Regions from separate parts of the Pseudomonas flexibilis genome, predicted to be linked through region 2. Evidence: predicted binding sites of a transcription regulator. Region 2 holds the regulator's gene; each other region holds the start of a gene.
What was found. Region 2 encodes FliA, which starts transcription of late flagellar genes. Its sites were predicted from a motif close to CTAAAGTTTNNNNNNNNNNNGCCGNTAA; they were not measured.

Region 1 (10,259 bases), on a different contig from region 2:
GCAGGAAACCGGAAAAGTTCCCGAGCAGGGATTGGGCTTTGGTCGAGCATGGTGCGCACGGCATCACCTTTTTCCGGCTCGCTATGGCAAAAGGCTTACAAGCGCGCGCTGCGTATCACTCTATGGGGCTGCCGCCCTGTCGCGCAGAATAGACCTCGCTGCAGCACAGGATGTGCTCGGATCAAGGAAGATGGCCAGGACAGGACGTCACCCGACAGGATGTCGGATGGCCAATAAAAGAACCCGCTTCGGCGGGTTTTTTATTGGCAAAGAAATGCCGACTGTATTTCGATTTCACAGGCATAAAAAAGCCGGCCTCGTGGGCCGGCTTTCCGTTGGTGCTCCGACTTACTTCTGGTAAGCCTCGGCAGCCTTGATGATGGCGGCGCGGGCGGCATCGGCGCCTTCCCAGCCTTCAACCTTGACCCACTTGCCCTTCTCCAGATCCTTGTAGTTCTCGAAGAAGTGCTTGATCTGCTCGATCAGCAGCGGGGGCAGGTCGGTGTATTCCTTCACGTCCTTGTACAGCTGGGTCAGCTTGTCGTGCGGGACGGCGATCAGCTTGGCGTCACCGCCCGCTTCGTCGGTCATGTTCAGCACGCCGACCGGACGGCAGCGGATGACGGATCCCGGAGCGACCGGATACGGCGTCACCACCAGCACGTCCAGGGGATCGCCGTCGTCGGCCAGGGTGTGCGGGATGAAACCGTAGTTGGCCGGGTAGAACATCGGGGTGGCCATGAAACGGTCGACGAACAGGCAGTCGGTGTCGTGATCGATTTCGTACTTGATCGGCGCGTGGTTGGCCGGAATCTCGATGGCGACATAGATGTCGTTCGGCAGGTCTTTGCCGGCGGGCAGGTTGCTGTAGCTCATGAAGGCGGCTCCGTGTTCGGCCGAGGTGGCCGGGGGCGAAAAAAGTGGCGGGATTATAGGGGCAATCACCGACGCGCGCTATCGAGAGGCGGGTTCCTGATAGTCGGGATGTCGTCTCTGCAGCGTACGCAGCCGGGTCAGCGGGTCCTGGCGGTAGAACAGACTCAGTTGCCGGTAGACCTCCGGGAAGGCCTCGTGCAGGAGGTCCGGCGCGGTAAAGAAGTATTCGCTGGTGACGGCGAAGAACTCGGCCGGGTTTTCCGCCGCGTAGGGATCGATCGGGGTGTGCGCGTGCGGATTGGCATCCAGGGTGGCGTTCATGGCGTCATAGGCGGACTGCAGGGCGCTGGCCCAGTCGGCCAGGCGCATGTCGCCGTGCAGGGGTGGCATGCCGTTGGCGTCGCCGTTGAGCATGTCCAGCTTGTGGGCCAGCTCGTGGATGACCAGGTTGTAGGCGTCCCAGCCGCCGCTTTCCTGCACGCCGGGCCAGGCGAGGATCACCGGGCCGCGGTGCCAGGCTTCGCCACTGCGCGCCTCTTCATATATATGTTCGACGCCGCTGGCGTCCCGGTACTTCTGCGGGCTGACAAAGTCGTCCGGGTACAGCACCAGCTCATGGAAGCCCTGGTACCAGTCCAGGTCGGGGAGGTTCAGCAGCGGCAGTTGCGCCTGTGCGGCCAGGCGCAGGCGCGCGAAGGCGTCCATCTGCACGCCCGGCAGGGCGGTCAGGTGCTTGGCGTGCAGGAAGAGGATGCAGCGTTCGCCAAGCAACCGGCGCTCGGCATCGTTCAGGCCGTCGAGGATCGGCAGGCTGTCGAGCACCTGTTGCCACAGTTGGTGATCGAGAGGGTGGCGGGCTAGCAGGCGGCGACGGCGCCAGGCGCGAAATGACCACATGGGAGCGGAGGGCGGCGTAATGGGAGGGCCACCTTAAGCAAGCGGCGCGGTGACGGCAAGGGGAGCCCGGCTCTGCCGGCCGATAGCCGTTGCAGAGCCTGCTCGGGAGTCCGGTATAGGCACCGGCGGATCGGGGACGCGCGCAGCCTCGTGAGCCTTGGCGTACTCCCCCGGACGGGTACCTGACCGAACCTGCCGGCGAGAGCGGCGCAAGGGTAACAGCTGTGACCGGCGGGTCAATCGATACCTTCGAACAGCTGTTTGAAAGAATCCGCCGAACGGTCATGCCGCCCCTCGTCGGCATCCGAATCGCTCTGGAACGCGCGTTCTACGCGGTCGCTCGGCGACTGACGAGGGATAGCAAAGCCGCTGCGCCTTGTATTCGACTTACGTCGTAGGTGCATTTTTTGCTCAGTCGTTAGAATGCCGCCTCAATTCCACCCCGGTAGCCAGAGAGTCCGCACATGCATACCGATCGCATCCGCCTGTCTTCTCTTCACAGCAAAGTCATGAGCGCCGAGCAGGCTGCTGCCTTGATTCAGGACGGCATGACAGTCGGTATGAGCGGATTCACCCGTGCCGGCGAAGCCAAGGCGGTGCCCATGGCGCTGGCCGAGCGCGCCAAGAAGACCCCGATGAAGATCAACCTCTTCACCGGCGCCAGCCTGGGTAACGATCTGGACAAGATCATGACCGAAGCCGGCCTGCTGGCCCGTCGCTCGCCGTTCCAGGCCGATGCCACCCTGCGCAAGGCGATCAACGCCGGCGAGGTGATGTTCTTCGACCAGCACCTGTCCCACACCGTGGAGATGATGCGCAACAAGCAGCTGAAGAAGCCGGAAGTCGCCATCATCGAAGCCGTTGCCATCACCGAGCAGGGGCACATCGTGCCGACCACCTCGCTGGGCAACTCCGCCAGCTTCGCGCTGTTCGCCGACAAGGTCATCGTCGAGCTGAACCTGGCACACAACCCGAACCTGGAAGGCCTGCACGACGTCTACATCCCGACCTATCGCCCGAACCGTCAGCCGATTCCGCTGCTGAAGGTCGACGACCGCATCGGCACCACCGCCATCCCGGTCGACCCAGCGAAGATCGCCGCCATCGTGGTCACCAACCAGCCGGACTCCTACTCGACCGTCACCCCGCCGGACGAAGAAACCGCCGCTATTGCCAGCCACCTGATCAAGTTCCTCGAGAACGAAGTCGAAGCCGGCAACCTGCCGCGCAACCTCGGTCCGCTGCAGGCCGGTATCGGCAACATTGCCAACGCCGTGCTGACCGGCCTGAAGGACTCCCCCTTCGAGGACCTGGTGATGTACTCCGAAGTGCTGCAGGACTGCACCATCGAGCTGATCGATGCCGGCAAGATGAAGTTCGCCTCGGGCTGCTCCATCACCCTGTCCGAGCGCTGCAACGACCGCGTGTTCGGCAACATGGAGAAGTACAAGGACAAGCTGGTGCTGCGTCCGCAGGAAATCTCCAACCATCCGGAAATCGTCCGTCGCATCGGCATCATCGGCATCAACACCCCGCTGGAGTTCGACATCTACGGCAACGTCAACTCCACCCATGTGGGCGGCACCAAGATGATGAACGGCATCGGCGGTTCGGGCGACTTCGCCCGCCACGCACTGGCCATCTTCGTCACCAAGTCCACCGCGAAGGACGGCAAGATCTCCTCCGTGGTACCGATGGTTTCCCACGTCGACCACACCGAACATGACGTGGACATCGTGGTGACCGAACAGGGCCTGGCTGACCTGCGTGGCCTGGCGCCGCGCGAGCGCGCCCGCGTGATCATCGACAACTGCGTGCACCCCAGCTACCGCGACAAGCTGAACAACTACTTCGAGCGCGCCTGCGCCAAGGGCGGTCAGACCCCGCACATCCTGCGCGAAGCGCTGGAGTGGCACATCCAGCTGGAAGAAACCGGCTCGATGCTGTAAGCGCGCACCGCACGGCGAAGGCCCCGATGAGTGATCATCGGGGCCTTTTTCGTTAGGGTGACTGGCGAACCGGCACCCGCCGGCCGCCGGGCTTGGCCTGAGCGAGCCGAGCGCCTACAGTGGGGCGCTGCAGCAGGAGTCGTTATGCGCGTGGATACGTCTACCGGATGGGTCAGCGGGATTCGCCACTGCCCCTCGCCCAACTACAACCAGCGTCCGCACGGGGAAGTTTCCCTGTTGGTGATCCATAACATCAGCCTGCCGCCCGGGCAGTTCGGCACCGGCAAGGTGCAGGCGTTCTTCGGCAATCAGCTGGTGGTCGATGAACATCCCTACTTCGCGGAGATCTGCCACTTGCAGGTCTCCGCGCATTTCCTGATCGAGCGCGATGGCGCAGTCACCCAGTTCGTGTCCTGCCTGGACCGTGCCTGGCACGCCGGTGTGTCGCAGTTCCAGGGGCGCGACAACTGCAACGATTTCTCCCTGGGCATCGAGCTGGAAGGTACCGATGAACAGCCGTACACGGATCACCAGTACCAGGCGCTCATCGAGCTGACCGAGCGCTTGCGACAGGCCTGGCCGGCCATTACCGTCGAGCGCATCTGCGGGCACTGCGACATCGCGCCGGGACGCAAGACCGATCCCGGCCCCGCCTTCGACTGGGCGCGCCTGCGCGCCGCCCTGGAAGTACGAGGAACCTGGGTATGAATTTCATCGTTCTGTTGCTGGTGCTCTGGATCGAAAAATTTTCTGGCTGGCGCCGTCGCGTGCAGCAGGACGGACCCTGGCTGCGCCTGTTGAGTCGGGTGGAACGCCGGCCGGGTCTGGCGCAGCACCCCTGGCTGCTGTTGCTGGCACTGCTGCTGCCGCCGCTGCTGGTGCTGGCCGTGTTGCTCTGGCTGCTGCAGCCGGTTGTCTACGGCTGGCTGGCCTTGCCGGTCCACCTGCTGGTGCTGCTGTACAGCCTGGGCCGCAGCGATGTGCAGGCCGCGCTGGGCGCGTTCCGGGATGCCTGGCGGCGCGAGGAGCTGGAAACCGCCTCGCTGGCTGCCGAGCGCGACCTGCAGGTGCGTGCCGAGGGCCCCGACGAACTGCTGCCGGCGGTACAGGAACGGCTGGGCTGGCAGGCCCACGAGACCTTCTTCGCCGTCATCTTTTGGTACGCGCTGCTCGGCCCGCTGGCCGCGCTGGCGTATCGGCTGCTGGCCCTGATCGAGGCGCAGGCCTCGGCACAGGTCCTGCGCGAGCTGGCCGGCCAGCTTCGTCATGCGCTGGACTGGCTGCCGGCTCGCGCCCTGGCGGCCAGCATGGGGCTGGTGGGCAACTTCGTGGCGGTCAACCGGGTGCTGCTGCCGGAGTTGCTGAACTGGCATCTGCCCGCCGAGCGGCTGGTGGGCGCGGCGCTGCGTGCCGCCGGCGAATGCCAGGGCGCCCCGCGGGGCGAGGCCGGCGCAGAAAGCCTGGATGCGCTCTGGCAGCTGCTGGTGCGCACCGCGGTGCTCTGGTACGCGGTATTTGCCCTGTGGATCCTGCTGGTCTGAGTTCTGCGACGGGCTCGCCGCCGTTTACCTTTAGTTACCCACCCTGGAGTCGATATCGTTTATAGATGAGGCAGTTTGCCATCGCGACGACGGGTCGCGTGCAAGGTCTGCGTGGCAAGCCCTGCTAATAAGAATAAGAGGGATCTCTCATGAAGGCGCTGCTGTATCCAGCCATGCGGCTGATGGACCGGCTTGGCTTCGGCATGAAGTTCGGGCTGATCAGTGTCGTGTTCTTCCTGCCTATTCTCGTCACCAGTTTCTACCTGCTGCGCGATGCCTACGTGCAGTACGGGCAGACCGAGCTGGCCCGCAACAGCCTGGTGCTGCTGGATGCCGCGCTCGAAGCCCGCCGCGGCCTCGAGGATTTCAAGGGCCTCCTGGCGATCCGCGCCACCGAGCCGCAGCATGACAAGGCGCTGCTCGACAGCCGCATCAGCGAGCTGCAGCAGCGGCTGCGCCAACAGCTGCAGGCGCTACCCTCCAACATGTTCCCGCCCGCGGTGCGGGCAGTGCTGGACCAGGAACGCAGCGCCCTGGCGAGCCAGTTGCAAGCCGTGGCGGACGAGCCGTCCCAGCACAACAAGGCGGAAAACGCCGAGCGCCTGTACACGGCCGCCCAGGTGTTCATCAACCGAATCGTCAACGACAGCGGTCTGGGGCAGGACGCCGAGACGGATGTGCGCCAGCGCATCGAGCTGCTCAGTCGCGACACCGCTGAAGTCACCGGGCTGCTGGGGCAGTTGCGCGCCATTGGCGCGGCGGCGCTGGGTCAAGGCGTACTGCATTCCAATGACAGCATGCGCCTGGACGAATTGCTGGTCGCCCTGGAAAAGCTCCAGGGTGCCTACGCCCTGCAGCTGGAGCCCGTGCGTCAAGGCGTGCTGGCGTCCCACGCGGACGCCAGCCTGAAAAGCCTCGGGGAGCTGGCCGTCCGGCTGGAGGATGAGGTGGTGATGTCCGACAGCCTCAGCACACCCTGGCCCGAGTTCTTCGACGGGATGGGCCGCCTGTTGGCGCATACCCACGCGCTGGAGGACGCCAGCCTGCAGCGGCTGGACCAGCGCCTGGCCGAGCGCCTGGATGCGCAGCGCATTCGCATGTTCGGCCTGCTGGCCGCCATGCTCGGCGCCCTGCTGTTGATCGCCTACCTGTACGGTGCTTTCTATCTGTCGATCCGCCAGACCCTGCAGGCCCTGCGCGGGGTCATGCAGCAGGTGGCGGCCGGCGACATGACCGTCGCCTTCCAGGCCGCCAGCCGCGACGAGCTGGCTGAGCTGGGTCAGGACTTCAGCACCAGCGTGGCCCAGGTGCGTTCGCTGATCGAGCGCGTCGCGCAGACCGCCGCCGAGGTGGAGGGACAGGCGCAGCGCGTCGAGCAGATCTCCAGCCAGAGCAGCCAGGCGGTGCGCGAGCAGCGCGAGCGTATCGACCAGGTCGCCACGGCGATGAACGAAATGTCCGCCACCGCCCAGGAGGTGGCGCGCAGCGCCGCCACGGCGGTGAGCAACGCCCAGGGCGTCAACCGGGAGAGTCATGCCGGGCGCGAACTGGTGGGCAAGCAGGTGCAGGAGATTCAGCAGCTGGCTGCAGGCCTCGATCGTGCGGTGGCGAGCATCAACCGGCTGGCCGCCGACAGCCAGGCCATCGGTCAGGTGCTGGACGTGATCAAGGGTGTGGCCGAACAGACCAACCTGCTGGCGCTTAACGCCGCCATCGAGGCGGCCCGCGCCGGTGAGCAGGGGCGTGGCTTCGCGGTGGTCGCCGACGAGGTGCGCAGCCTGGCGCAACGCACCCAGCAGTCCACGGCGGAAATCGAACAGATGATCGTCCGCCTGCGCGAAGGCGTGAACGCGGCCGTCGACGGCATGCACGCCAGCCATAGTCAGGCGGATGCCACCGCAGGACACTCCGATGCAGTGCAGCAGGCCCTGGAGAACATCCTTGCCGCGGTCAGCGCCATCGTCGACCAGAACCAGCAGATTGCCGCCGCCGTCGAGCAACAGACTGCCGTGGCGCATGACATCGACCAGAACATCGTGCAGATCAGCCAGGCCGGCGAGCGTACCTCCGAAGGCGCATCGCAGGCCGAACAGGCCAGCCGCGAACTGTCGGGTTCGGTGGCCCGGCTGCGGCAGCTGATCGGTACGTTCAAGGTGTGAACGGGCGAACCGTATGCGCGGGGTCGCCGCGTAGGGTGGGCAACGCCGCCCTACGCGGACCAGCCAAACAGCCGGCAGCTGTTGCGATAGCCGGCCTCGGCCAGTGCCTCGGGCTCTACGCCCATGAGCTTCGCCAGCTCCGTGCAGAGGGCCGGCAGGAATTCCGGGCTGTTGCGCTGGCCCGGATGACTGGCCGGGGCCATGTCCGGGGCATCAGTTTCCAGCACTGTATCCTCCAGCGAAAGTTGCGCCAGCATTCGGTGCATACGCTTGGCCTGCGGCCAGGTGCCGGCGCCGCCCAGCCCCAGGAAGAAGCCCAGGCGGCGGTATTCCCGTGCTTCCTCGTAACTGCCACTGAAGGCATGCACGATGCCGCCGCGCGGCACCCGCAGGCGCTTGAGCATGGCGATCACGTCGGCGTGGGCGCGGCGCACATGCAGCAAAGCCGGCAGCTCGAATTCGCGTGCCAGTTGCAGCTGGGCTTCGAACAGTGCCTGCTGGGCCGGCTTGTCCGGCTGTTCAAGGTAGTAGTCCAGGCCGATCTCGCCCACCGCGCAGAGTTTCTCGTGGCCGGCATGCCGCGCCAGGCGCTCGCGCAGTTGCGTCAGATGCTCGGGGCGATGCCGGTCGAGGAAGCAGGGGTGCAGGCCTAAGCTGGCGTGCAGTCCGTCCTCGGCGCAGGCCAGCGACCACAACCTGTCCCAGTGATCCTCGCTGACGCCGATCAGCACCTGGCGCTGGACGCCCAGTGCCCGGCTGCGCGCCAGTACGGCGGCGCGGTCGGCGTCGAACTCGGGAAAATCCAGGTGGTTGTGGGTGTCGATATAGCGCATGGCGCACAGGATAGCGCGCACGGGCGCGCGCCGGGAGGCAGCGCTCCGCGTCGCGCCTTGCCGTGACTCGGGCAGGGCGCCAGAATGCCGCAACCGTCGCGGCCGCTGCCGCTCCTGCAAGGATTCCCGATGTCTGATTTCGCCGCCCTGCTGCGCCTGTCCCCCGAAGCCCTGACCCGACCCTGTGATCCCAAGCAATTCCGCTTCGCCAGTACCGATGAACTGGAGCCGTTTCGCGGCGTGCTGGGGCAGGAGCGGGCGGTGGAGGCGCTGCAGTTCGGCGTGGCCATGCCGCGGCCGGGCTACAACCTGTTCGTCATGGGGGAGCCGGGCACCGGGCGTTTCTCCTTCGTGCAGCGCTATCTGAAGGCCGAGGCCAAACGCCTGCAGGCGCCGGCGGACTGGGTCTATGTGAACAATTTCGATGAGCCGCGCGAGCCGCGCGTGCTCGAGCTGCCCGCTGGCACGGCGGCGGCGTTCATCGCCGACCTGGAAGCGCTGATCGACAACCTGCTGGCCACTTTCCCGGCGGTGTTCGAACAGCCCAGCTATCAGCAGAAGAAGAGCGCCATCGACCGCGCCTTCAACCAGCGCTATGACCAGGCCCTGGACATCATCGAGAAGCTGGCGCTGGAGCGGGGCATCGCTCTGTACCGGGATAGCGCCAACGTCGCCTTCACGCCGATGAAGGATGGCAAGGCGCTGGACGAGGCAGAGTTCGCCCAACTGCCGGAGGCCGAGCGTGAGCGCTTCCACAGCGACATCAGTCACCTGGAAGAGCGGCTCAACGAGGAGCTTTCCAGCCTGCCGCAATGGAAGCGTGAAAGCAGCAACCGCCTGCGCCAGCTCAACGAGGAAACCATCACCCTGGCCTTGCAGCCGCTGCTGGCGCCGCTGTCGGAGAAGTACGCGGAAAACGCCGGGGTCGGCGCCTACCTGCAGGCCATGCAGGTCAACCTGCTGCGCACCGTGCTGGAAACCCTGGTGGACGAGAGCCGCACCGATGTGCAGAAGCGCAACGACTTGCAGGAGCTGTATGCCCCCGGGCTGGTGGTCGCCCAGCCGCTGGACGGTGGCGCGCCGGTGGTGTTCGAGCCGCACCCGACCTACGACAACCTGTTCGGGCGTATCGAGTACAGCACGGACCAGGGTGCCCTCTATACCAGCTACCGGCAGTTGCGCCCCGGCGCGCTGCATCGGGCCAACGGCGGCTACCTGATCGTCGAGGCCGAGAAGCTGCTCGGCGAGCCCTTCGTCTGGGACGGCCTCAAGCGCGCCCTGCAGTCGCGCAAGCTGAAGATGGAGTCGCCCCTGGCAGAGCTGGGCCGGCTGGCCACCGTGACCCTGACCCCGGAGGTGATCCCGCTGCAGGTCAAAGTGGTGATCATCGGTTCGCGCCAGGTGTATTACGCACTGCAGGACCTGGACCCGGACTTCCAGGAGCTGTTCCGCGTGCTGGTGGACTTCGACGAAGAAATCCCGCTGGCCGAGGACAGCCTCGAACAGTTCGCCCAGTTGATCAAGACGCGCACCTCGGAAGAAGGCCTGGCGCCGCTCACCGCCGCCGCCGTGGCCCGCCTGGCCACCTACAGCGCGCGCCTGGCGGAGCACCAGGGCCGCCTGAGCGCCCGTATCGGCGACCTGTTCCAACTGCTCAGCGAGGCCGATTTCCTGCGCCAGCTGGCCGGCGATGCGCTGACTGATGCGGCGCACCTGGAGCGCGCGCTGCAGGCCAAGGAGCGCCGCACCGGGCGTGTGTCGGCGCGCCTGCTGGACGACATGCTGGCCGGCATCATCCTGATCGATACCGAGGGCGCGGCCATCGGCCGCTGCAACGGTCTGACCGTGCTGGAGGTCGGCGATTCGGCGTTCGGCCTGCCGGCGCGTATTTCCGCCACCGTCTATCCGGGCGGCTCGGGCATCGTCGACATCGAGCGTGAAGTCAACCTTGGCCAGCCTATCCACTCTAAGGGGGTGATGATCCTCACCGGCTACCTCGGCAGC
Region 2 (10,259 bases):
GGTCCGGGCCAGCAGGGCGTCGACCTGCAGCAGGCCGTCCGGGCAGGCGGAATGCGGTTTGCGGCATGAGCCGTGCAGGAGATTGTCCAGTCGCTCGCGCAGGACGAAATTCGGACGCTCTTCTCCGGGATAGAGCAGATGCGGCGCCCATTGGGCGATGCCCTGGCCGTCGACGGTCAGGTCGTAGCGAATCAGGCGGTCCGGCGGCAGGGGCTCGGGCAGCGCGATGTCCAGCAGGTGCAGCACCGCGTGTTGGCCGAAGCGCAGGCGGCGGCAGCTCTCGCTCAGGGGAAGCGTGCGCACTGTGTCGCCGGCGTCGAGGTGCAGGGTCAGGTTCAGCTCCCGGCTGCCGACCAGCCAGATCAGCAGGCGATCGGGCGTGCAGCGTCGCAGCACGGGGCCGGCGAGGACGGAGGGAAGAGGGGGCGCTAGGGTGTCGGACATCGTTCGATTACAGCGGAGTGCAGCAGGCGCTGCAGGAAACAGGGTGCAGGGCGCCTTGGATAGCCGGCTGCGCATGATGCGCGGGATGAATCGGGCAGGGAAGTCTGGCGGTAAGGTTTGAAATTTTCGGGCACAATATCGTCACATTTATTACATGAACACCAGCCAAGAGGACCGACAGTGCATAACGTCGTGATCAGCGGTACCGGCTTGTATACCCCGTCCCAGAGCATCAGCAATGATGAGCTGGTGGCTGCCTTCAATGCCTACGTCCAGCAGTTCAATGCCGAGAACGCCGACGCCATCGCGCGTGGCGATGTCCAGCCGCTGAGCGAGTCCAGCGCCGCTTTCATCGAGAAGGCCTCGGGCATCAAGAGCCGGTACGTGACCGACAAGGCCGGGATTCTCGATCCGCAGCGCATGACCCCGCGCATCCCGGAGCGCTCCGACGACGAGTGGAGCATTCTCTGCGAGATGTCGGTGGCTGCGGCCCGCGAGGCGCTGGCGCGTGCCGGTCGCACCGCCGCCGACATCGACGCGGTGATCGTCGCCTGTTCCAACCTGCAGCGTCCGTATCCGGCCATTGCCATCGAGGTTCAAGCCGCGCTGGGCATCCAGGGTTTCGGTTATGACATGAACGTGGCCTGTTCCTCCGCCACCTTCGGTCTGCAGGCCGCGGCCAACGCCGTGCAGCTCGGCCAGGCCCGGGCCGTGCTGATGGTCAACCCGGAAATCTGCACCGGTCACCTGAACTTCCGCGACCGCGACAGCCACTTCATCTTCGGCGATGCCGCCACGGCGGTGATTGTCGAGCGCGCCGACCAAGCCGCCTCGCCGCACCAGTGGGAGATCGTCGGGACCAAGTTGGTCACCCAGTTCTCCAACAACATCCGCAACAACTTCGGCTTCCTGAACCGCTGCGCCGAGGAAGGCGTCGGGGCGCGCGACAAGCTGTTCGTCCAGGAAGGGCGCAAGGTGTTCAAGGAAGTCTGCCCGATGGTGGCGGAGCTGATCGCAGCGCACCTGCAGGACGTCGGCGTACCGGTGACCGAGGTGAAGCGCTTCTGGCTGCACCAGGCCAACCTGAACATGAACCAGCTGATTGCCCGTCGACTGCTGGGGCGCGACGCCGAAGCCCATGAGGCGCCGGTGATCCTGGACACCTATGCCAACACCAGTTCGGCAGGTTCGGTGATCGCCTTCCACAAGCACCAGGACGATCTGCCTGCCGGCTCGGTGGGTGTGCTGAGCTCCTTCGGCGCGGGCTATTCCATTGGCAGCGTGGTGCTGCGCAAGCGCTGATACATCCCTGCTGGAAAGCATCGGGGCTGAAGCCCCTCCTGCGGACATGCGGATCACCGCTTTGGCAGGAGGGGCTTCAGCCCCGAGCTTTTTTGGGCGCCAGCTTTCGAAGGCGGAACATGGGTTTTGCCTGACGCAACGGCGATGCCTCGGTTGGCGGCCAGAAAAGCGCTGGCCGACGGAACTTTTTTGGTTTTTCTCCGTCGCCACCCCGCAAGTTGGACGGCTTCTTGCTATCACTCCTGCGCGTTTGTGATGCGCGTCAAAAAATTGTTTCAGCGAGTGGGAGAAGCGGGTGGATCGCACGCGGTTGACGAACTTGCGCGGCAACCTGGCCAGTCTGAGCCGGGGCAATCTGGGCGTGCCGCTGCTGGTGCTGGTGTTGCTGGGCATGATGACCCTGCCGATGCCGCCTTTCCTGCTCGACGTGTTCTTCACGTTCAACATCGCCCTGTCCATCGTCGTCCTGCTGGTCAGCGTCTATGCGCTGCGGCCGCTCGACTTCGCCGTGTTCCCGACCATCCTGCTGGTTTCCACGCTGCTGCGGCTGTCGCTGAACGTTGCCTCCACCCGCGTGGTGCTGCTGCATGGCCAGGAGGGTGAAGGCGCGGCCGGCAAGGTGATCCAGGCGTTCGGCGATGTGGTGGTCGGTGGCAACTACGTGGTCGGTGCGGTGGTGTTCGCCATCCTGGTGATCATCAACTTCGTGGTGATCACCAAGGGCGCTGGGCGCATCTCCGAAGTGAGCGCGCGCTTCACCCTGGATGCCCTGCCCGGCAAGCAGATGGCGATCGACGCCGACCTCAATGCCGGCCTGATCGATCAGGCCGAGGCCAAGAAGCGCCGCGCCGAGGTGGCGCAGGAAGCCGATTTCTACGGCTCCATGGACGGCGCCAGCAAATTCGTGCGTGGTGACGCCGTCGCCGGCCTGCTGATCATGTTCGTCACCCTGCTCGGCGGCATGGCCATCGGTACCCTGCAGTACGACCTCTCGGCGGGCGAGGCGGCGCGCATCTATTCCCTGCTGACCATCGGCGACGGCCTGGTGGCGCAGATTCCCTCGCTGCTGCTGTCCACCGCGGCGGCCATCATGGTGACCCGCGTCTCCACCTCCGAGGACATGGGTCAGCAGGTCAATCGGCAGATGTTCTCCTCGCCCAAGGCACTGGCGGTGGCGGCTGGCCTGCTGATCGTCATCGGCCTGGTGCCGGGCATGCCGCACACGCCCTTTGTCGGCCTGGGCCTGGTGGCGGCCGGCCTTGCCTGGCTGATCTGGCGCAAGGCGAACGGCAAGGCGCGCGCCGAGGCCGATGCGGCGCCGGCGCTGCCCGCCGACCAGTTGCCGGCCCTGCAGGAGCCGGAAAGCAAGGAACTCGGCTGGGAAGACGTCAATCCGGTCGATCTGGTGGGCCTGGAGGTCGGCTACCGGCTGATCCCGCTGGTCGACCGCAACCAGGGCGGCCAGTTGTTGGCGCGCATCAAGGGCGTACGCAAGAAGCTCTCCCAGGACCTGGGTTTCCTGATTCCGCCGGTACACATCCGCGACAACCTCGATCTGCTGCCCAACGCCTACCGCCTGACCCTGATGGGTGTCAGCGTGGCGGAGGCCGAGCTGTACCCGGATCGCGAGATGGCCATCAATCCGGGCCAGGTGTTCGGCACCCTGAACGGCATCGCCGGCCGCGATCCGGCGTTCGGCCTGGAGGCGGTGTGGATCGAGGGCTCGGCCCGCGAGCAGGCGCAGACCCTGGGCTACACGGTGGTGGACGCCAGTACCGTGGTCGCCACGCACCTCAACCAGGTGCTCTACAAGCACGCCCACGAACTGATCGGTCACGAAGAGGTCCAGCAGCTGCTGCAGGTGCTGGCCAAGAGCTCGCCCAAGCTGGCCGAGGAACTGGTGCCGGGCATGGTCTCGCTGTCCACCTTGCTCAAGGTGCTGCAGGCGCTGCTGCAAGAGCAGGTCTCGGTGCGGGACATCCGCAGCATCGCCGAGGCCATCGCCAGTGTGCCGGGCAAGAGTCAAGATCCCGGCGCGCTGGTGGCAGTGGTCCGCGTGGCGCTGAGCCGCGCCATCGTGCAGGGCATTGTGGGGCTAGAGCCGGAGCTTCCGGTGATCACGCTGGACCCGCGGCTGGAACAAATATTGCTTGGCAGCGTTCAGAAGGCCGGCCAGGGCGCCGATGAAGGTTTCCTCCTCGAACCCGGCATGGCGGAGAAGCTGCAGCGCTCCCTGGTGGAGACCGCGCAGCGTCAGGAAGCCCTCGGCAAGCCGGTGGTACTGCTGGTTGCCGGGCCGATCCGCGCCATGCTCTCCCGCTTTGCACGTCTGGCTGTACCCAGCCTGCATGTGCTGTCCTACCAGGAAGTGCCGGACAACAAGCAGGTCACCATCGTCGCCACCGTAGGCCAGAACTAACCGAGGTATTCCGACCATGCAGGTCAAACGCTTCTTCGCCGCCGACATGCGCCAGGCCATGAAGCTGGTGCGTGACGAACTGGGCGCCGATGCCGCGATCATCGGCAATCGTCGTCTGGCCGGTGGTGTCGAGCTGGTCGCGGCGCTGAACTATCAGCTGCCCAATGAACTGGTGCGCGAGCCCAACCTGCAGCTGGAAGCCGAGCTGCGCAAGACCCAGGAAATGATTGCCTCCGCCCAGGTGGAGATGGCCATCCGCAGCGAAAGCGAGCAGACCCAGCCGGCACCGGTCGCGCCGGTCGCCCCGCCGGGGCCGCGTCGCGATCCGGAGAGCACCGAAGGCATGCTGGATGCGGTGCGCAGTGAGCTGACCGGTCTGCGCGAGCTGATCGAGATGCAGCTGGGCACCATGGTCTGGGGCAACATCCAGGAAAATCGGCCGCTGATCGCCAACCTCTGGCGGCGCATGCAGCGCATCGGCCTGCCGGTGGATGTGTCCAAGAAGCTGATGGACGAGGTCAGTGACGAGACAGACTCGCGTCGCGCCTGGCGCATCGTGCTTGCCCATCTGGCGCGCAGCCTGATCGTGCCCGAGCGCGAGCCGCTGGAAGAGGGCGGCGTGATTGCCCTGGTCGGCCCGGCCGGCATGGGCAAGACCACCACGCTGGCCAAGATGGCGGCGCGCTACGTGCTCAAGCACGGCGCCAAGAATATCGCTCTGGTGAGCATGGACGGCTACCGCATCGGCGCCCAGGAACAGCTCAAGACCCTTGGCAAGATACTTAACGTGCCGGTCACCCAGGTGGAGCCCGGCGAATCGTTGATCGAGGCCCTGGAGCCGCTGAGGAAGAAGCGTCTGGTGCTGATCGACACCGCCGGCCTACCGACCGCCGATCCGGCCCTGCGCCAGCAGCTCGACGCGCTGGCCGCCGCTGATCTGAACGCCCGCAATTATCTGGTGCTGGCGGCCACCAGCCAGGAACAGGTGTTGCGTGCCACCTATCAGAGTTACAAGCGCTGCGGCCTGGCTGGCTGCGTGATCACCAAGCTTGACGAAGCACTGAGCCTGGGCGAGATCCTCGGCGTGCTGGTCAGCGAGAAGCTGCCCCTGGCCTACCTGGCCGACGGGCCGCGCATTCCCGACGATCTGCATACGCCGCGCAGCCACCAGCTGGTGAGCCGTGCCGTGCGCATGCAGATGTCCGAAGATCCCAGCGAGGATCTGATGGCCGACATGTTCGCCGGCCTATACAACAACACCACGGCGCGTCGCGTCGGATAAGAATCAGGGGAAGCGGCTGGCTAGCCAGACCCTTCGCGCCGCGGCGCGAACAAGGACAGCAGGCCAGACTGGCGAATCAGTGGAGAGAACATGGGTAGCTTGCACCCCGTACAGGTGATCGCCGTGACCGGCGGCAAGGGTGGTGTTGGGAAGACCAGCGTCTCGGTCAACCTGGCGCTGGCCCTGGCCGACCTCGGCCGCCGGGTGATGCTGCTGGACGCCGACCTTGGCCTGGCCAACGTCGACGTGATGCTGGGCCTGACGCCCAAACGCAACCTGGCCGACGTGATCGAGGGCGAGTGCGAACTGCGCGACGTCATCTTGCAGGGGCCCGGCGGTATCCGCATCGTGCCGGCCTCCTCGGGCGCGGCCAACATGGTGCGCCTGACCAGTCAGCAACATGCCGGGCTGATCCAGGCGTTCAGCGACATCAGCGACAGCATTGACGTACTGATCATCGACACCGCCGCCGGTATCGGCGACGGCGTGATCAGCTTCGTGCGTGCGGCCCAGGAAGTATTGCTGGTGGTCACCGACGAGCCCACCTCGATCACCGACGCCTATGCCCTGGTGAAACTGCTCAACCGCGACTACGGCCTGAGCCGCTTCCGCGTGCTGGCCAACATGACGCACACCCCCGAGGAAGGCCGCAACCTCTACGCCAAGCTGACCAAGGTCACCGAGCGCTTCCTCGACGTGGCGCTGCAATACGTGGGGGCGATTCCCGCCGACGAGCTGGTGCGCAAATCCGTGCAGAAACAGCGCGCCGTGTACGAGGCCTACCCGCGTTCCAAGTGTGCGCAGGCCTACCGCGCGGTCGCCCAGAAGGTGGACAGCTGGCCGTTGCCGGCCAATCCGCGCGGCCACCTGGAGTTTTTCGTCGAGCGTCTGGTGAACAGGCCCACAACAGGTTCTTCCGCATGAGCTCACCCGTTCACATGTACAGCCATGCCCAGTCCCGTGACTCCCAGTACCAGCTGATCGAGCGCTACGCGCCGCTGGTCAAGCGGATCGCCTACCACCTGCTCGGCCGCCTGCCGGCCAGCGTGCAGGTCGAGGATCTGATGCAGGCCGGCATGATCGGTCTGCTGGAGGCGGCGAAGAAATACGATTCGGGCAAGGGTGCCAGTTTCGAGACGTATGCCGGCATCCGCATCCGTGGCGCCATGCTCGACGAGGTGCGCAAGGGTGACTGGGCGCCGCGTTCGGTGCATCGCAACAGCCGCATGGTCAGCGACGCCATCCGCGTGGTGGAGGCCAGAACCGGCCGCGACGCTAAAGATCACGAGGTTGCTGCCGAACTCCAGTTAAGTCTCGAAGAGTATTACGCGATCCTCAACGACACCCTGGGGAGTCGCCTGTTCAGTTTCGATGACCTGTTGCAGGAGGGCGAGGGCGGCGGTGCGCTGGAAGATATCGAGCACTCCCACCCGAGCCCTTCGCGCGAGCACGAGGACCAGCGCTTCCAGAATGCGCTGAGCGAAGCGATCGCCAACCTTCCGGAGCGCGAGCGCCTGGTGCTGTCGCTGTATTACGACGAAGAACTGAATCTCAAGGAAATCGGTGAGGTACTGGGGGTCAGCGAATCCCGCGTCAGCCAGTTGCACAGCCAGTGCGCCGCCCGTTTGCGGGCCCGGCTGGGCGAATGGCGGGCTCGCTGACAGGGCTTGCCGGTTTTCTGAAGAAGGGGACGCAGTCGGGATGACCCGGCTGCGTTTTTGGACTGTATGGAGGTCGACCGTTGGACAAAAACATGAAGATTCTCATCGTGGACGATTTCTCGACGATGAGGCGGATCATCAAGAACCTGCTCCGTGACCTGGGCTTCACCAACACCACCGAAGCTGACGACGGCCTCACCGCCCTGCCGATGCTGCAGAGCGGCAACTTCGACTTCCTGGTGACTGACTGGAACATGCCGGGCATGAATGGCATCGACCTGCTGCGCGCGGTGCGTGCCGATGAGCGCCTGAAGCACCTGCCGGTGCTGATGGTGACCGCTGAAGCCAAGCGCGACCAGATCATCGAGGCAGCCCAGGCCGGTGTGAACGGCTATGTGGTCAAGCCGTTCACCGCCCAGGGACTGAAGGACAAGATCGAGAAGATCTTCGAACGCGTCAGCGGCTGAACAGCGCCTTGGGGGCATGATGGAGCAGCACACAGATCCAAGGGGCGAGCTCGAAGCGAGCCTGATGGACAATGCACGGGAGCTGATTCGCAGCCTTGAGCAACGCGACTTCGGCGATGCCGTGCAGATCATCAACGAGCTGAACAAGGTGCGTGACCGTGGCCTGTACCAGGCCGTGGGGCGGCTGACGCGCAAGTTGCACACCGCGATCGTCAGCTTCCATATCGACCCGAATTTCCCCGAGTCGCGGGAGATGTCGGAGATCGCCGATGCCACCGAGCGCCTGAACTACGTTGTGTCGATGACCGAGCGCGCGGCCAATCGCACCATGGACCTGGTCGAGGCCACCGCGCCGGTGATCAGTCGGCTGAACGACGACGCCCGCGAGTTGCGTACCGATTGGCAGCGCTTCATGCGTCGCGAGATGGATGCCGAAGGCTTTCGCCAGCTGGTCAAGCGGGTCGAGCAGTTCTTTGTCCGCAGCGAACGCGAAAGCGAGAAGGTCGGCGCGCAGCTGAACGAGATCATGCTGGCGCAGGACTATCAGGACCTCACCGGCCAGGTCATCAAGCGGGTCACCAATCTGGTCACCGAGGTCGAGCGCGATCTGGTCGAACTGATGCTGATGGCCAGCCAGGTGGACAACTTCGCGGGCATCCAGCACGACCATGCCCAGCTGCGGGCGGAGCTCGATCAACAGAAACAACCCTCGCAGGGTGAAGGTCCGCAGATCCATGCCGATAAACGGGAAGATGTCGTCAGCAATCAGGACGACGTGGACGATCTGCTTTCCAGTCTAGGGTTTTAAGGGGCACGTAATGGGCGTCGATGCCGATGATGAGATCCTTCAGGATTTCCTGGTAGAAGCCGGCGAGATTCTCGAACAGTTGTCCGAACAGCTGGTGGAGTTGGAGAGCCGTCCGGATGACATGGATCTGCTCAACGCGATCTTCCGCGGCTTTCACACCGTCAAGGGCGGCGCGGGCTTCCTGCAGCTGAACGAGCTGGTGGAATGCTGCCACAGCTCGGAAAACGTCTTCGACATGCTGCGCAAGGGCGTGCGCCTGGTCGACGCCGAGCTGATGGACGTGGTGCTGCAGGGCCTGGACGCCATCAACGGCATGTTCGCCCAGGTGCGTGAAGGCAGCGAGCTCACGCCGGCCAGCCCGGAGCTGCTCGAAGCGCTGCACCGCCTGGCCGATCCGGCCGCCGCGCCCGCCGCGCCCGTTGCACCGACCCCGGTGCCTGCCGCGCCCGCACCCGGTCCCGTGGCGACGGAAAAGGAACAGGACCTGACCGACGCCGAGTTCGAAAGCCTGCTGGACGCCATTGGTGGCCCCGAAACGGCGGCTGACGGCGGCGAGTCCGCTGGCGACGAGATCACCGACGCCGAGTTCGAGAACCTCCTCGACCAACTGCACGGCAAGGGCCAGTTCAAGCCCGAGACGTTGCCGGCCAGCGATGCCGCCGCCGGTGACAGCATCACCGAATCCGAATTCGAGAACCTGCTCGACCAGCTGCATGGCAAGGGTCAGTTCAAGCCTGACGTTCTGGCAGGCCAGGAGCAGGCGCCAGCAGCCGGTAAGACGGCCGCTGGCGACGACATCACCGACGACGAGTTCGAGGCGCTGCTCGACCAGCTGCACGGCAAGGGCCAGTTCAAGCCCGAGCAGGTCGCCAGCGAGCCGCCCAAGGCCGCCGCGCCGGCGCCTCAGTCGGCGGCGGTCAAGCCACCCGCCGCCGTACCCACGGAAAGCGCGCCGGCCGCCAGGCCTGCCGCTGCCGCGCCGGCCAAGGCACCCGCGGCCATCGAGTCGGAAACCACCGTGCGCGTGGATACCGCGCGGCTGGACGAAATCATGAACATGGTCGGCGAACTGGTGCTGGTGCGTAACCGCCTGGTGCGCCTGGGCTTGAACAGCGGTGACGAGGAACTGGCCAAGGCCGTTTCCAGCCTCGATGTGGTCACGGGCGACCTGCAGACCTCGGTCATGAAAACCCGCATGCAGCCGATCAAGAAGGTCTTCGGCCGCTTCCCGCGCCAGGTCCGCGACCTGTCGCGCCAGCTCAAGAAGGAAATCAACCTGGAGCTGGTGGGTGAGGAGACCGACCTCGACAAGAACCTGGTCGAGGCGTTGGCCGACCCGCTGGTCCACCTGGTGCGCAACGCGGTGGACCACGGCATCGAGATGCCCGAGGAGCGCCTGGCCGCCGGCAAGCCGCGCACCGGCAAGGTGGTGCTGTCCGCCGAGCAGGAAGGCGACCACATCCTGTTGCTGATCACCGACGACGGCAAGGGCATGGATGCCAACATCCTGCGCGCCAAGGCGGTGGAAAAGGGCATGCTCGACAAGGACGCCGCCGATCGCCTGAGCGATACCGAGTGCTACAACCTGATCTTCGCGCCGGGCTTCTCCACCAAGAAGGAAATTTCCGACGTGTCCGGCCGCGGGGTGGGCATGGACGTGGTGAAGACGCGCATCGCCCAGCTCAACGGCACGGTGTTCGTCGATTCCACGCCCGGCAAGGGCTCGCGCATCGTCATCAAGGTGCCGCTGACCCTGGCGATCATGCCGACGCTGATGGTCATGCTCGACGACCAGGCGTTCGCCTTCCCGCTGGTCAACGTCAAGGAAATCTTCCACCTGGATCTGTCGCACACCAACGTGGTGGACGGCCAGGAG
Region 3 (10,259 bases), on a different contig from region 2:
CCACCGTCGAGGTGGCGGCCTGCTCGCTGGCCGAGGCAGTCTGCTGTGAAATGTCCTGCACCTGCGTCACGCTGCGGTTGATCTCCTCGGCGACCGCGCTCTGCTCCTCGGCCGCCGCCGCGATCTGCTGGCTCATGTCCTGGAGCTGCGACACCTGTGCGGTGATGTCGCGCAAGGCTTGCCCGACGTCACGGGCGAGGGTCACGGTGTCCTCGCTCAGGGTGCGGTTCTCGTCCATCGACTGTCCCGCGTGCTGGGCAGCCTCCTGCAGGCTGGCGATCAGTTGCTCGATCTCCCGGGTCGACTGCTGGGTGCGCTGGGCCAGGCCGCGCACCTCATCGGCGACCACTGCGAAACCGCGTCCGGCTTCGCCGGCACGCGCCGCTTCGATCGCTGCGTTGAGCGCCAGCAGGTTGGTCTGCTCGGCGACGTTCTTGATCACATCCAGCACGCTTCCGATGGCCTGGCTGTCGTGCCGCAGGCGCTGCATGGCTTCGGCCGAGCGGCTGGCTTGTGCGGCCATGCGCTCGATCTGCTCGAGCGCGGCGGCCACCACACGCTGACCGGCGTGCGCCTGCTGTTCGGCCTGGTTGCTGGAGGCGGCGGCGCTGGCCGCGTTGCGGGCCACCTCCTGCACCGTGGCGGCCATCTCGTTGATGGCGGTGGCGACCTGCTCGGTCTCCGCCTTCTGATGCTGCACGCCGCTGCTGGTCTGTGCGCTGATCGCCGACAGTTCCTCGGCGGAGCTGGCGATGCGGGTGACGCTGCCGTCGATGCTGCCGATCAGTTCACGCAGGCTTTCGCGCATCTGGTGCATGGCCCGCTGCAGCAAGCCGAGCTCGTCGTGGCGGTCGCTGACCAGGTCGGCGCGCAGGTCGCCGCTGGTGATGCGCTGGGCGAACTCCAGGGTCTTGCGCAGCGGCTCGGTCACCTGGCGGGCGATCACCACGGCCGCCACGGTGCCGAGCAGGATGGCCAGCAGCATCAGGCCGAGGGTGACCTGGAAGGCCAGGGACAGTTGCGCCTCCATGCGCTCGCGAACCTGCGCGTTCAGCTCGCCGATGGCGCGCACCGACTCGCTCTGGTGTTCCAGCAGGGCGGCGTGGGCGGCGGCGGTTTGCGCCAGGCCGTCCTTGAAGGATTCGATGCCCTGGCGATACAGGGTGAGGTACTGGCTGAGCTCGTCCAGGTAGGGGACCTGCCGCGCAGGCAGCAGCTGGCGCAGGGTCGCCGCCTGGTCCAGGGCGCGCTGGAAGCCCGGAATGGCCAGCTCGAAGGAGGCGTCGGTGTGCTGGAACACGAAGCCGCGGACCAGGTAGCGGGTTTCCAGCACACGCTTGACCAGGTCGCCCAGCGCGCGGTTCTGGCGATGCAGGGCGGTGTCCGTGGGGTTGGCCTGCAGCGCGGCGTCGATCTGTTCCTCCAGTGCGGTCAGCGCGGCCATGGCCTTGTTGCCGTTGCCGATCATTACCTGGCGGCTCTGCTCGCGCGACGCGCGGGCCTCGATCAGGGCATCGAACGCGGTGCGGATGGCGGCCAGACGCTGCAGGTTGGCGTCGATCTCGCGGTGGATGCGCGGGTCATCCTGACGCGCGCCGCGCAGCAGTTCGGCAATGCCCCCTTCCAGTGCGGCAAGCTGCTCGGCGTGGCGGGGGTGGGCATCCTTGTCGAAGCGCAGCTGCAGCGGCGGAATGGTTTCCGCCAGGCGAGCCGCCTCAGCCAGACGGTTCTGCAACAGGCTGCCGTCGATCAGCTGGTCCAGGCTGCGCAATCCATACAGGTTGCCCAGCAGGGTGAAGAGGATCGCGAAGCCGAAGCCGAGGCCGAGCTTGCGGGTCATGGGCAGGTTCGCCAGCAGGCGATGGAAAAGGGACATGAGGACTCCTGTCTCGGGTTACTCCCCCTCGCTCTGCGGCGGGGGTGACCCGCCTGTTTCGTCCAGCGGACGCGAAACTGGAGACGCATGACTCACCGCTATCCGTTTTTGTCGCTTCTAGTATGAGATTTCTAATCCTGCCGACTAGCGTGCACCACGAGCCCAGCGAAACGGGCGTGTTCTTACCCACCAGTGGAGAGGTGCAACATGGTCAAGACAGCATTGAAGAAAGTGAATGAAGAAGCCGCCCGCCCGGTGCTGGAGGGTGTCCGCTATTCCGCTCGCCAGCTGTGGCTGGCCGGCATCGGTGTCTACGCCAGCCTGGGTCGCCAGGGCCTGAGCTACTTCCGCGAGCTGGTACGCAGTGGCGAAGAAGCCGAGACCCAGGGCAAGCAACTGGTCAGCGAGAAGCTCGAGCAGGCCACCGACCGGTTCAAGTCGGTCCGTCGCCGGGTCGACTCGCGACTGGAAAAGGTCGAGGAGCGGGTCGGTGCGCGCGTGGGCCGTGTGCTCAAGCGGGCCGGCGTACCGAGCCGCGCCGATATCGAGGCGCTGTCGGACAAGCTCGACGGTCTGAATGAAATGCTGGTGCGTACGGCCAAGCCGTAACAAGGAGGCCATCATGGCTGACAAACGCAAGCAGAGCGGCTGGAGCGAGGATGTCGAGAAGTATTCGCGGCAGATCTGGCTAGCCGGTCTGGGCGCCTACGCGAAAATCGGCGAAGACGGCAGCAAGCTGTTCGAGTCGCTGGTGCGCGAAGGCGAAAGAACCGAGCAAATGGTCCGCGACGAGGTCGAGGCGGTGAAGAACGGCGCACGCAGCCGGGTTGCCGAGGCCAGGGACAAGGCGCTGGGCAAGTGGAATGCGCTGGAGGAGGCGTTCGACAAGCGCCTGAACAGCGCGATCACGCGCCTGGGGGTACCGAGCCGCCACGAAATCCTGGCCCTGGACGACAAGATCGAGGCCCTGAATCGTCAGCTGGACCGGCTGAGCGCGTTGCGGCTGGTGCAGGACGAGCCCGCCAGGCCGGCGGACGAGGCGCCGAAGAAGGCAACCCGGGCCAGCAGGCCCGCGCGCAGCGGCGAGAGCAAGCCGCGTGCGCGCAAGCCCAAGGCTGTGGTCGAAGCGCCGCAGGCCGAAACGCCGGAAACCGCCTCGCAATAAGGAGGCCTGAACGCCCCGCCTGCGCGGGGCGTTTCGCTTCCAGTGCCAACCGCTGGCCGTTACCCTCGATAGCGCCGCGCCAGACTGGCCGTGTCCTGGCGCGACGCGTCCGACAGGTGCGGCGAGACCAGCATCATCAGCTGATAGACCACCTGTTCGATGTCGGCCCGGCGCCCCAGGATGCGCTGGTAGTCCAGAGCAAACAGCAGGGTCAGGGTGATCTGCTCCACCAGCTCGCTGATCACAGAAGGCTCGCCCTGCAGGCGTGCCTGCCCCTGCAACTGGGCGAGCAGGCTGGCCAGGCAGTGCTTGAGCTGTGCCAGCCAGGCCCGTACCCCGCGGGCCAGGGTGGGTTGGCGCTCGGCCAGGTTGGCCAGGTCCTGGAACAGGAAGCGATAGGCTTCCAGGCGCTCCACCAGCAGCTGCAGGAACAGCCAGTAATCCTCGATGGCCAGCCGTGCATCGTTCGGCGGCGGCTGCAGCAGTGGCGCCAGCTCCTGGCGGAAGCGCTCGAACAGCGCCAGCACCAGGGGCTCCTTGCCGCGAAAGTGGTAATAGAGATTGCCTGGGCTGATGCCCAGCTCGGTGGCGATCTCCAGCACCGAGACATTGGCCTCGCCGCGTGCATTGAAGCACTGCAGTGCACATTCCAGGATGCGCTCCCGGGTTTTCATGCGTGGGTCTCCAGACGCTGATGCACGTAGCGTCCCGGGGCCGGGTCCAGCGCCGGATAGTCGTCGTTGCCCGCCGTGTCGTGTGCTGCCTGCAGCGGGCCGGCATGCGCCTGCAGCCACTCCATCCAGCGCGGCCACCAACTGCCTGCATGCGTCTGGCTGATCGCCTGCCAGGTCTGCGGCTCGGCATCCAGACGATCGGTTTCCTGGTAGTGGGCCCTCGGGTGCCCGGGCGGATTGACGATGCTCTGTACGTGCCCACTGTTGACCAGCAGGAAGCGGCGCTGGCCGCCGAGCAGGCGTGCCGAGCGGTAGGCGGCCTGCCAGGGCGTGATATGGTCGTTGCGGCCGGCCACGCTGAAACTGTCCACCGTCACCTGCGACAGGTCCACCGGCTGGCCGCACACTTCCAGGCCCCCGGGCCGCGCCAGCGGATTGAATTTGAAGAAATCCAGCAGCTCGCCGTGCAGGGCGGCGGGCAGGCGCGTGTTGTCGTTGTTCCAGTAGAGGATGTCGTTGGGTGGCGGCTGCCGGCCGAGCAGGTAGTTGTTCACCCAGAACGGCCAGATCAGCTCGTTGGGCCGCATCCAGGCGAACAGGCGTGCCATCTCGCGGCCGTCCAGCACGCCCTGCTGGTAGGAGTGGCGCTTGGCGGCCTCCAGGCCTTCCTCGTCGACGAACAGCAGGGGCGTGGCATCGAGCTGGCTGTCAAGCAGGCTGACCAGGTACGTGGCGCTGGCCACCTGGCCGAGGCGGCCGACCGCCTGCAGGTAGCCTTGCAGGGCGGCGATGGTCAGGCCGCCGGCACAGGCGCCGAGCAGGTTGACCTGTTCGGCGGCGCAGAGGGAGCGGCAGGCATCCATGGCCTCCTCCAGGGCCTGCACGTAGCTGGACAGGCCCCACTCGCGCTGTGCGCGGCCGGGGTTGCGCCAGCTGACCATGAACACCTGGATGCCCTGTTTCAGGCAGTACTGCACGAAGCTCTTCTTCGCATTGAGGTCGAAGATGTAGAACTTGTTGAGCTGCGGCGGCACGATCAGCAACGGCACGGCGTGCTGCTGCTCGGTCATCGGGTGGTACTGGATCAGCTCCAGTACCTCGTTGCGCAACACCACCGTGCCGGCGGTGGTGGCCAGGTTGACACCGAGCTGGAACACATCGGCAGGCACCTGGTTGGGCAGGCCCCTCGGCAGGTCATGGGCCAGCTGGCGCAAGCCGCGCAGCAAGCTGGCGCCCCCCGTGTCGAAGCACTCCTTGACCACCAGCGGATTGAGCGGGCTGTTGGAAGGCGACAGCGCATGGCTCAACTGGGTGGCCAGGAACAATGCACGGTCGCGGTCGTCGCTGGGCAGGTTGCTCTGTTCCAGCCAGCTGAGCCATTGATGCTGGCAGGCCAGGTAGGCCTGCAGGGTGCGCCGGTACACCGGGTTGTCATGCCAGGTCGGGTCGGCGAATCGCGGGTCGTCGCCCACCGTGTGAAGGGTTTCGCCCCGTAGCACGCGGGCCAGCTTGCCGGTCAGCGCCAGGCCGTTGCGCAGGGTATGCAGCGGCTGACGCAGCCCCTGGCCGAGCAGCAGGCCGAGGCTGGAACGAAGATCGCGCCCGCGCAGGCCGATGATCGCCTGCCGGGCGGTGAAACGCGTTGGGGGAAAGTCGGCGCTGGCCGGCCTGGGCTCGTGCATGGGCAACACTCCTTGTCATCACTCAGCTGGCGCGCGCCAGCCCGCCGGGCGGGTGCATGACCGCGCGCTTCGGCTCTTCTTCGAGAAAGGCCATGATGATCGGCGCAACCGCGCGGGCCCGGGTTATCAGGAACAGGTGGCCGTCATCGATGACATGCAGTTCGGCATTGGGAATGCGCCAGGCCAGCAGGCGCATGTTGACCAGCGGGATGATCGGGTCATCGTCGCCGGCGAGGATCAGGGTCGGCTGGCGGATGCGATGCAGCCAGGGCAGGCTGGTCCAGCCCAGGCCGGCGAACAGTTGCCAGTAGTAACCCAGCTTGCCGCCGGAGCGGATCTTGCTGGCGTGCTCCAGCGCCAGCTCCGGATCGCGGCGGAAGGTGCCGCCATAGATGTGCGGGGCGATCTTCGCGCCGTAGGAAGGCTGCAGGTAGCGCCGTGGGCTGGCCATGCGCAGCAGCACCTTCGGTTTGCCGGGCACCATGAAGGCGCCGGCGGAGGTGGCCGCCAGCACCAGTTTCTTGCAGCGCTCGGGAAAGTCGTGGGCGAACTGCTGGGCCAGTGCGCCCCCCCAGGAAACGCCGATGACATTCACCTGCCCATAGTTCAGGTAGTCGAGCATGCGTGCCATCAGGCGCGCCAGGCCGCCGAAACGATAGGGCAGCAACGGCGTGGAGGAGCCCCCCACGCCGGGCACGTCGAAGGCAATGACCTCCAGGTCCGCGGGTAGCGCGTTGACGAAGGGCAGCACCAGCTCCAGGTTGGCGCCGATGCCGTTGCAGATCAGCAGGGGTGGCAGATGGGACGACCCCGGGCGCACCGCGGTGCGCAGCGTCTGTGTGTCGAGGATGATGGTGCGGAAAACGAATGACTGCGACATGCGCCAATCCTCCGGTCGGTGGGCGTGCTGCGTCCGGTGCCGCCGCCGGGGCGGCGGCACTCCTTAAGGGGCGATACGGCCCGCCCCGGTGCATCAGCACTCGTGGACGTAGGTACCCGGCGCCGGTTCGGCCGCCGGGAAGGCACGGTTGCCGGTGCGGCGCGGCGCCTTCTTCAGCTCACCGGAGCGCGCCTGCAGCCAGTCGCGCCAGTACAGCCACCAGCTGTCGCGCTGTTCAGTGGCGCCGGCCTTCCAGGCATCCGGGTCCTCCTCCAGGGCTGCGCCGTGCAGGAAGCGCGCCTTGGGATTGCCGGGCGGATTGAGAATGCTCTGGATATGACCGCTGTTGGAGAGCACGAATTCGCAGTGTTCGCCGAACAGCCGGGCGGACCTGTAGCTGGCCTGCCAGGGCGTGATGTGGTCGGTGGTGCCAGCGATGCAGAACACCTCGGCCTCGATGGACTTCAGGTCGATGGGCGTGCCGCACACCTCCAGCGCGCCGGGCGTGCGCAACGGGTTGTTGCGAAACAGCTCGATCATGTCATGGTGCAGGCCGGCCGGCAGGCGGGTGGTGTCGTTGTTCCAGTAGAGGATGTCGAACTCCGGCGGCAGGTTGCCGAGCAGGTAGTTGTTCACCCAGTAATTCCAGATCAGGTCGTTGGGGCGCATCCAGGCGAACACCCGGGCCAGATCGCGGCCTTCCAGCACACCGGCTTCGCTGGAGCGGCGCTTGGCGGCGTCCAGGGTCTTGTCGTCGACGAACAGCGCGTACTGACTGTCGAAGTCGGTGTCCAGCACGCTGACCATCAGGGTCAGCGCCTTGATCCGGTTGTCCCCCAGCGCGGCGTAGTGGCCCAGCAACACGGCGGCCGTAACCCCGCCGGAGCAGGCGCCGAGCATGTTCAGATCCGGGCTCCCGGTGATTGCCAGCACGGCGTCCACGGCTTCCTTGAGCGCCTCGATGTAGCGGTTCAGGTCCCAGTGGCTGTGCTGCCGGGTCGGGTTGCGCCAGCTGATGATGAAGGTCTGCAGCCCGCTGTCCAGGCTGAAGCGGGCCAGGCTCTTGTCCGGGCTCAGGTCGAAGATATAGAACTTGTTGATCTGCGGCGGCACCACCAGTACCGGTCGGGTGTGCACCTGCTCGGTGGTCGGCTGGTACTGGATCAGTTCCAGCAGCTCGTTGCGGAACACCACCGAGCCCGGTGTGGTGCCCAGGTTGCGGCCGACTTCGAAGGCCGCCTTGTTGACCTGGGACGGCAGCCCGCCGTTGCTGACCATATCGCGGGACAGCTGCGACAACCCTTTGAGCAGACTGGCGCCTCCAGTCTCGAACAGGCGCTTGACCGCTGCCGGGTTGGCCAGGCTGTTGGTGGGCGCCATGGCCTCGGTGAGCAGGTTGAGGATGAAGTGACCGCGGCGGATATCGTCGGCGGGCAGGTTGCTGGTCTCCAGCCAGTCATGCAGTTCCTTGCGCCACGCCAGGTAGGCCTGCTGATAACGGCGGTAGATGGGGTTGAGCTTCCAGGCCGGGTCGCTGAAGCGGCGGTCGTCCGGGTCGGGGCGCAGGTCGGACTTGTCCAGCAGGACATCCTTGAGGGCGCTGCCCAAACGCAGCAGGTGCCGGGCGCTGTGCACCGGCTGGCGAACGGTCTGGGTGAGAACCTGGCGGGAAGAATTGAGCAGATCCTTTCCGCGCAGTCCGGCAATCGGATGGGGTTTGCAGCCGTGCAGGGCGAGGGGTTGTTGCATGTCCGTGCTCATCGAAATGAAGCTCCATCTCCTGATGCGAGAATGCCGCGCGACCCGGAATGGGGCGTACAGCGTGGGCGGTGAGCGGCCCTGGCGCAGGGGCCGGGTCGAACCGCATCAGGTGTATAGGCGACATTCGCGCACTTGCCAGTTTCAGGCGGTTTTTTTACGCCGAATGGTGGTCTGGTGTGCGAAACGGCACAGATGCCGAACAGGGCTGCGCCGGCCTGGGGCGTTGGCCGGGCGCAGGCCCTGGAATGGGGCGTTGAGCGGAGGTCAGAGCATCAGGCGCACGGCCGATTCGTCGGGGTCGCGGGAGCGGCCTGCGGCATTCAGTCGCTGCAGGTAGTCCTGCCAGAGTTCGTCCTGATGGGTGGCCAGCTGGTGCAGGTAGTCCCAGCTGTACAGGCCGCTGTCATGGCCGTCGTCGAACACCAGCTTGAGGGCATAGTTGCCGGCCGGCTCGAGGCCGGTGAGGGCCACCTGCTGCTTGCCGTACTGCAGCACCGGATTGCCATGCCCCTGCACCTCGGCCGAGGGCGAGTGCACGCGCAGGAATTCGGCGCTGAGCAGGTAGCGTTGCTCGCCGTAGCGCAGCTCCAGGGTTTTCGAGGCCTTGTGCAGCTTGATCGCGGTGGGAATATGCATGGAGAGACTCGCTGAAAGCGGGAAGCCGGAAGGGTGAACAACTCGCGTAGCGATTGTCCGCCGCTCGAGGCGGGGAGCGAAGGTGGTGGAAAACCGCTGTGCGGGTTTTCCACCCTACGCTTTTCCATCAAAGGATATAGCGCGACAGGTCCTCGTCCTTGGCCAGCTCGCCCAGGTGCTGGTTGACGTAGGCGGCGTCGATGCGGATCGGCTGCTCGCCGTGGGCCGCGGCGAGGTCACCGGCGCTGAACGAGACTTCCTCGAGCAGGCGCTCCAGCAGTGTGTGCAGGCGTCGCGCCCCGATGTTCTCGGTCTTCTCGTTGACCTGCCAGGCGATCTCGGCGATGCGCTTGATGCCATCGGCGGCGAACTCGATGTCCAGCCCTTCGGTCTTCAGCAGTTCGCAGTACTGCTCGGTGAGCGAGGCATGGGGTTCGCTGAGGATGCGTTCGAAGTCCTGTGGCGAGAGGGCCTTGAGCTCGACGCGGATCGGCAGGCGGCCCTGCAGCTCCGGCACCAGGTCGCTGGGCTTGGACAGGTGGAAGGCGCCGGAGGCGATGAACAGGATATGGTCGGTCTTCACCATGCCCAGCTTGGTGTTGACCGTGCAGCCCTCGATCAGTGGCAGCAGGTCGCGCTGCACGCCCTCGCGGGACACGTCGGCACCGCCGACATTGCCGCGCTTGGCCACCTTGTCGATCTCGTCGATGAACACGATGCCGTTCTGCTCGACGGCCTCCAGGGCACGCGCCTTGAGTTCCTCCTCGTTGACCAGCCGTGCGGCTTCCTCGTCGCGGATCAGCTTGAGCGCATCCTTGATCTTCAGCTTGCGGGTTTTCTTCTTGCCCTTGGCCATGCCGGCGAACAGGCTCTGCAGCTGGTTGGTCATCTCCTCCATGCCCGGCGGGGTCATGATCTCGATGCCGGTCGGCCCGTCGGCCACCTCGATGTCGATTTCCTTGTCGTCCAGCTGGCCTTCGCGCAGGCGCTTGCGGAACAGCTGGCGGGTGTTGGAATCCTGCGCCGGTGCGGTTTCCTCGCCAAAGCTGCGCGCCGGCGGCAGCAGGGCGTCGAGGATGCGCTCCTCGGCGGCGTCCTCGGCGCGGTGGCGCATCTTCGCCACTTCCTGCTCGCGGAACATCTTCAGCGCGGCGTCGGCCAGGTCGCGAATGATGGATTCCACGTCGCGCCCGACATAGCCAACCTCGGTGAACTTGGTCGCCTCGACCTTGATGAAGGGCGCGTTGGCCAGGCGAGCCAGCCGGCGGGCGATCTCGGTCTTGCCGACACCGGTCGGGCCGATCATCAGGATGTTCTTGGGGGTGACTTCCTGGCGCAGCTCGGCGGGCAGCTGCATGCGCCGCCAGCGGTTGCGCAGGGCGATGGCGACGGCGCGCTTGGCCTCGTCCTGGCCGATGATGTGGCGGTTGAGTTCGTGGACGATCTCGCGGGGGGTCATGGACATTCGGTTACTCCGGAGTGGGCGCGATCGGGTCAGACCGCGGAGTCCAGCTCTTCGAGGGTCAGGTTCTGATTGGTAAAGACACAGATGCTGCCGGCGATGTTCAGCGCGGTTTCCGCGATC

Region 1: a site for FliA is predicted at 5,292-5,319, ahead of PT85_RS18645 (methyl-accepting chemotaxis protein). Genes of this name have one in related genera too.
Region 3: a site for FliA is predicted at 1,932-1,959, ahead of PT85_RS10730 (methyl-accepting chemotaxis protein). Genes of this name have one in related genera too.

What each region holds. Positions count from the first base shown of each region.
Region 1 is NZ_JTAK01000004.1:4,346-14,604, reverse strand. It holds gene ppa (inorganic diphosphatase) at 349-876, opposite strand; gene PT85_RS09330 (M90 family metallopeptidase) at 955-1,773, opposite strand; gene PT85_RS09325 (acetyl-CoA hydrolase/transferase family protein) at 2,238-3,722, shown strand; gene ampD (1,6-anhydro-N-acetylmuramyl-L-alanine amidase AmpD) at 3,867-4,430, shown strand; gene ampE (regulatory signaling modulator protein AmpE) at 4,427-5,263, shown strand; gene PT85_RS18645 (methyl-accepting chemotaxis protein) at 5,413-7,422, shown strand; gene PT85_RS09305 (TatD family hydrolase) at 7,473-8,255, opposite strand; gene PT85_RS09300 (Lon protease family protein) at 8,385-10,259, shown strand, end outside.
Region 2 is NZ_JTAK01000002.1:350,503-360,761, forward strand. It holds gene PT85_RS05425 (metallophosphoesterase family protein) at 1-444, opposite strand, end outside; gene PT85_RS05430 (beta-ketoacyl-ACP synthase III) at 625-1,746, shown strand; gene flhA (flagellar biosynthesis protein FlhA) at 2,042-4,165, shown strand; gene flhF (flagellar biosynthesis protein FlhF) at 4,182-5,447, shown strand; gene fleN (flagellar synthesis regulator FleN) at 5,538-6,371, shown strand; gene fliA (RNA polymerase sigma factor FliA) at 6,368-7,108, shown strand; gene PT85_RS05455 (chemotaxis response regulator CheY) at 7,201-7,575, shown strand; gene PT85_RS05460 (protein phosphatase CheZ) at 7,595-8,383, shown strand; gene PT85_RS05465 (chemotaxis protein CheA) at 8,394-10,259, shown strand, end outside.
Region 3 is NZ_JTAK01000004.1:330,571-340,829, reverse strand. It holds gene PT85_RS10730 (methyl-accepting chemotaxis protein) at 1-1,876, opposite strand, end outside; gene PT85_RS10725 (phasin family protein) at 2,084-2,485, shown strand; gene PT85_RS10720 (phasin family protein) at 2,499-3,041, shown strand; gene PT85_RS10715 (TetR/AcrR family transcriptional regulator) at 3,101-3,715, opposite strand; gene PT85_RS10710 (alpha/beta fold hydrolase) at 3,712-5,397, opposite strand; gene phaZ (poly(3-hydroxyalkanoate) depolymerase) at 5,420-6,277, opposite strand; gene phaC (class II poly(R)-hydroxyalkanoic acid synthase) at 6,371-8,026, opposite strand; gene PT85_RS10695 (gamma-butyrobetaine hydroxylase-like domain-containing protein) at 8,303-8,674, opposite strand; gene hslU (ATP-dependent protease ATPase subunit HslU) at 8,802-10,139, opposite strand; gene hslV (ATP-dependent protease subunit HslV) at 10,169-10,259, opposite strand, start outside.